DNA from 2 places in the Clostridium sp. 001 genome. Region 2 is predicted to be linked to the other one. Evidence: a T-box and tRNA genes for the amino acid it is inferred to sense, from the RefSeq annotation. Region 2 holds a T-box; the other holds one or more tRNA genes.
The links. The T-box of region 2 lies ahead of alaS (alanine--tRNA ligase). A T-box ahead of a tRNA ligase gene usually reads a tRNA of that ligase, here a tRNA-Ala.

Region 1 (3,097 bases), 1.5 Mb from region 2:
TTTTCACATTATATACTGTCATATCTGATTTGAGCTTACCAGTCATGACTCTAAATAAAGATAACTTACCTACAAAAGGATCAGCTATAGTTTTAAAAACAAAAGCTGAAAAAGGACTATTTTCATCTGCTTTAACTACAACCTGTGATTTTTGTTCTAAATTAACATTAATTACTTCTGAAGCTTCAGGAGATGGGAAACATTGAATTATATCTTCTAATAAAGTATCTATTCCTATTCCATTTACAGCAGAGCCACACATTACAGGTGTAATTTCACCTTTTGAGCAAGCTCTTATTAATCCTTTATAAATGTCTTCATCACTTAAAGTACCCTCACTAAAATATTTATCTAAAAGTTCCTCATCTGTTTCTGCCACAGCTTCCATAACCATATTCCTACATTTTGTGATTTTATCTAAAATATCTTTTGGTATAGTAGTTTCTTCTACTATGTTCTTATTATTCACTATATTAGCTTTTCCTGAAATAACGTTTACAATTCCTTTAAAATTATTTTCCTTTCCTATAGGATATTGAATTGGTACTACAGACATACCAAACTTTTCTTTTAATTCTGCCAATGTTTTATCAAAATCTGAATTTTCTCTATCCAACTTATTTATATAAAAAGCTCTAGGAAGTTTACTTTTATTGACACCACTCCAAGATTTCTCAGCTCCCACTTGGATTCCAGATACACTTGATAAAACAATTATAGCTACATCAACTGCTCTCAATCCTTCCATAGTTTCTCCTATAAAATCAAAATATCCTGGCATATCAACTAAATTTATCTTTGTATTTTTCCATTCACAAGAAGCTAAAGATGAAGCTATTGATATTTTTCTCTTTTTTTCTTCAATATCATAATCACTAACAGTACTTCCATCCTCAATTTTTCCAAACCTATCAACAACTTTTGTGTAATAAAGTATTGCTTCTGTTAATGTAGTTTTACCAGAACCACTATGTCCAATAAATCCTACATTTCTTAAATTATTTACTGAATATTTTTTCATAAGCAATCCCTCCCCTTACTTTTCGATTAATTATATATTCTATTTGCTAATTAAAATTCCTCCTACAATTAATTAAATTTTCAAAATAATTTTGCTTTTATATTATTATCTATGAAAACAAGTGCCTAAAATATGCACTCCATAAAAAAATAAACCAAAGGTGAGCTACCTTTGGTTTATTTTTACTAATCTATTTTAGGCATTTTCAAAGAAATAACTAATCAGTATGCTAGCCTATTTTTTATCATACTGCATCGGTAGAACCCTTAGATAAGATTCACTATCTGCGGAACCTTCCTCCTTGTCTGATAAAAAATATTCGTCGCATCTTTGACTTGTTATTTTCTTTCAAATGCCTTAATTAAATGAATTCAAAAAATAAAAATGGCTCCGTGGAGAGGGCTCGAACCTCCAACCCTTCGGTTAACAGCCGAATGCTCAACCATTGAGCTACCACGGAACAATCTATGCAGTGTATTTCTTTAAAAAACGAGTAACAAAATGTTACTCGTTTTGGTGGAGATAAAGAGATTCGAACTCTTGACCCTCTGCGTGCAAGGCAGATGCTCTCCCAGCTGAGCTATACCCCCGCATGGTGGACCTTCAGGGACTCGAACCCCGGACCCACCGGTTATGAGCCGGTTGCTCTAACCAACTGAGCTAAAGATCCTTATAACCTGGCAGCGACCTGCTCTCCCACAGGGCCTCCCCTGCAGTACCATTGGCACTGTGAAGCTTAACCTTCCTGTTCGGTATGGAAAGGGGTGTTACCTTCACGTCATTACCACCAGATTTATTATTGAAAATTGCTATAAGCTTATATCAATTTTCTTATCACAGTTTTATATTATACAGTGCTTTTAAACAACTGTCAATACTAAACATGAATTTAACCATAAAAATTTTATAGTTAAAGAAGAACTCTGTCCTCTCAAAATTGCACAGTAAATTTTTTTCTTTCGTTTTTTATTTGGTCAAGCCCTCGACCTATTAGTATCAGTCAGCTTAACAAGTTACCCTGCTTACACCTCTGACCTATCTCCTCGTGTTCTTCGAGGGGTCTTACTAGCTTACGCTATGGGAAATCTTATCTTGAGGTGGGCTTCACACTTAGATGCTTTCAGCGTTTATCCCTTCCCAACTTGGCTACCCAGCTATGCTCCTGGCGGAACAACTGGTTCACCAGCGGTCGGTCCATCCCGGTCCTCTCGTACTAAGGACAGCTCCTCTCAAATTTCCTGCGCCCGCGACGGATAGGGACCGAACTGTCTCACGACGTTCTGAACCCAGCTCGCGTGCCGCTTTAATGGGCGAACAGCCCAACCCTTGGGACCTACTTCAGCCCCAGGATGCGACGAGCCGACATCGAGGTGCCAAACCTCCCCGTCGATGTGAACTCTTGGGGGAGATCAGCCTGTTATCCCCGAGGTAGCTTTTATCCGTTGAGCGATGGCCCTCCCACGAGGTACCACCGGATCACTAAGCCCGACTTTCGTCCCTGCTCCACTTGTTTGTGTCGCAGTCAAGCTCCCTTCTGCCTTTGCACTCTTCGAAGAATTTCTAACCCTTCTGAGGGAACCTTTGTACGCCTCCGTTACTTTTTAGGAGGCGACCGCCCCAGTCAAACTGCCCGCCTAACATTGTCCCGTCTCCAGTTTCATGGAGCCCGGTTAGAATTCCAGTACTGTCAGGGTGGTATCCCAACATCGACTCGGTAATGGCTGGCGCCACTACTTCCTAGTCTCCCACCTATCCTGTACAGACAATACCGAAATTCAGTGCTAAACTGCAGTAAAGCTCTACGGGGTCTTTCCGTCCAATCGCGGGTAGCAAGCATCTTCACTTGCACTTCAATTTCGCCGGATTTGTTGTCGAGACAGTGCTCAAATCATTACGCCATTCGTGCGGGTCGGAACTTACCCGACAAGGAATTTCGCTACCTTAGGACCGTTATAGTTACGGCCGCCGTTTACTGGGGCTTAAGTTCTGACCTTCGCTTGCGCTAAGTCTTCCCCTTAACCTTCCAGCACCGGGCAGGCGTCAGCTCCTATACTTCAGCTTTCGCTTTAGCAGAAA
Region 2 (3,097 bases):
TTGCTGAAATTTCCTACGGAAACTACCCTTACTTCATCTTTATATTTGTTGTCGAAAAGTGCTATTGCACCACTTTCTTTGGCTTCCTCTAAGGACATTATAGTTGTTTTTACAGGATAAACTTTCATTATACTTTCATTTACCAAGTTTTCAATATTCCTTAATTTTTCATAGCTTACAGCTTCAAAATGATTGAAATCAAACCTTAGCCTAGATTCATCTACATAAGAACCAGACTGATGTACCTGTTCTCCTAAAACTTGTTTTAAAGCAGAATCTAATAGATGCGTTGCAGTATGATTTTTTCTTATATTATTTCTTCTATCCTCGTCTACACTCAGTTCAATTGTATCCTCCAAATTTATACTTCCTGAAATAACTTTAACAAAATGTAGTACCTTTCCTGCTAGGTTTTTCTTACAATCTAAAACTTCTCCTTTGAAGTTTTCACTAAATGCAGTTCCCCTGTCTCCTACCTGGCCTCCCATTTCAGCATAAAAAGGCGTATTGGAGGTTATAATAACTCCTTCTTCTCCTTCGTTTAAAACAGATACAAATTCTTCGTCTTTTACCATTAATTTAACTTTGGAACTGGATTTTAATCTATCATATCCTTCAAATAGCGTACTTATTTCAAAAGGAATTTTATTTAATACAGTATTTTCTGCTCCCATATAATTGGTCTCTGCTCTAGCAGATCTTGCTCTTTCCCTCTGATCTTTCATATTCTGATTGAATTCATCTAAATCTACAGTCATTCCTTTTTCTTCTAATATTTCTTGAGTAAGTTCTATAGGGAAACCATACGTATCATATAATTTAAATGCCTTTTCACCCTCAAGTATAGTATTTTTATTTGACTTTAAGTCAGATATAAAGTCATTTAAAATTTGCATTCCACTGTCTATAGTTTCATCAAATCTTTCCTCTTCTAGCTTTATAATCTTTTTTATATACTCTTCTTTTTCCTTCAATTCAGAATAATTTCCGCAAGAATTGTTTATGACAACTTCTGTAAGTTTATACAAAAATCCTTCCTTAATGCCAAGGGACTTTCCATGCTTTGCAGCCCTTCTTAAAAGTCTTCTGAGCACATACCCGCGGCCTTCATTAGATGGAAGTATTCCATCACTTATCATAAATGTAACACTTCTCACATGATCTGTTATTATTCTCATGGACATATCACTTTTTTCATTTTTACCATACTCTATACCAGCCATATTGCTTACTGCTTTTAATATGGAATTTATAGTGTCTACTTCAAATATACTGTTCTTACCCTGCATTATAGTTGCCATTCTCTCAAGACCCATACCCGTATCTATATTTGGATGAGAAAGCTTATTGTAGTTTCCTTCTTCATCTTTATCAAATTGTGTAAATACCAAGTTCCAAAATTCAACTACCCTATCACTATCACCTGCTTTTACAAATTCATCTACTGTAGTTATCTTTCCTTCGCCTCTGTCATAATGAATCTCCGAACAAGGTCCACAGGGTCCTGCTCCATGTTCCCAAAAATTATCTTCTTTTCCTAGTCTGAATATTCTAGATGAATCTATGTCCGTCTTTTTCACCCATATATCATAAGCTTCATCGTCATCTAAATATATGGTAACATATAATTTATCTTTAGGAATTTTTAAAACATCAGTAGTAAATTCCCAAGCCCAGGGAATTACTTCTTCTTTAAAATAGTCTCCAAAAGAAAAATTTCCAAGCATCTCAAAAAAGGTACCATGTCTGGATGTCTTTCCAACATTTTCAATATCCCCTGTCCTTATACATTTCTGACAGGTAGTCACCCTTTTTCTAGGTGGAACCTTCAATCCTGTAAAATAAGGTTTAAGAGGTGCCATTCCTGCATTTATAAGAAGTAAGCTCTTATCATTATTGGGGACTAAAGAAAAACTTGGCATTCTCAAATGACCCTTCTTTTCAAAAAAACTTAAATACATCTCTCTAATTTGATTTAATCCTAATTTTTCCATATGTATCTCTCCTCTTCACTCATATGTAATCAAATTTTGCCATTTTATTATATAAAAAATAATTTTAATTAAAAAGCTCCCATCCCTGAAAAGGGACGAAAGCTGAATCCGCGGTACCACCCTAATTAAACAGATATGTAAAATAAAAAACCTGTATCTCTTAAATTATATGTTATGACTCATAGATAGCTTCAATATATATTATAAGAAGTTTACACCATCCACTCCCTCTCTTTGTATAATAAAATATTTACTTTTTCTATTCATTGCCTATATTCCATTATGATACAAATTATAATTTAAATACACTTTTATGTCAATATTGTAGGCTTTTATAGTACCTTATACTAATTAAAAATTCTCACTAAAACATATAGTAATTCAGATCCTCATATATGACTTTAACTACAACTCCAAAAGGTACTGCTAATACCATTCCAATAAATCCTGATACTTTCCCTCCAACTATTAATAAAAGAATGACTATAAGAGGATGCATATCTATGCTATCTCCTGTGACCTTAGGTGATAGTATATTTCCTTCTATCTGCTGCAGGAGATAAAGCCATATCGCTGTCCATAAAGCCGTTTCTGGAGATTTTATAAGGGCTATAACTATAGCCGGGAGAGCGCCAAATATAGGTCCAAAATAAGGTATTATATTAAAGAATGCATTTAATATAGATAATATTATAGGAAATTCCACTTTTAAAAATATAAGTATAAAAAAAGTAGCTATTCCCACAAGGGCACTCAATATGAGCTGACTTGCTATATATCGTCCTAATATCTTATCTGCATGGCAGCATATTTTTTTAATAGGTTTTCTACTATTTACTGGGAATGCCGAAAGTAGACTTTCATTTATACATTTATCATCTGCTAAAAAATAATAAGTTATTATTGGTATAACTACTAAATACAATATATTTTCTCCCATATTCATTAAGAAATCAAATATTTTAGCAAATACAGAAGCAATTTCACTGTCAATCCTTCTATTTAAATTATTTACTAATAAGTGCATTGTCCTATTGCCCTGGATTAACTTTAGCTTTGCATAAAATTTGTCTATTAATGTCTGAATACTGGCGGCAGTGGCA

Region 1: it encodes a tRNA-Ala, which carries the amino acid that the T-box ahead of alaS (alanine--tRNA ligase) is inferred to sense. The anticodon was not compared.

What each region holds. Positions count from the first base shown of each region.
Region 1 is NZ_CP020473.1:2,185,030-2,188,126, forward strand. It holds gene fusA (elongation factor G) at 1-1,021, opposite strand, end outside; tRNA gene B5S50_RS10105 (tRNA-Asn) at 1,407-1,481, opposite strand; tRNA gene B5S50_RS10110 (tRNA-Ala) at 1,536-1,611, opposite strand; tRNA gene B5S50_RS10115 (tRNA-Ile) at 1,615-1,691, opposite strand; rRNA gene rrf (5S ribosomal RNA) at 1,697-1,813, opposite strand; rRNA gene B5S50_RS10125 (23S ribosomal RNA) at 1,992-3,097, opposite strand, start outside.
Region 2 is NZ_CP020473.1:3,694,698-3,697,794, reverse strand. It holds gene alaS (alanine--tRNA ligase) at 1-1,994, opposite strand, end outside; T-box leader at 2,083-2,270, opposite strand; gene B5S50_RS17250 (AI-2E family transporter) at 2,359-3,097, opposite strand, start outside.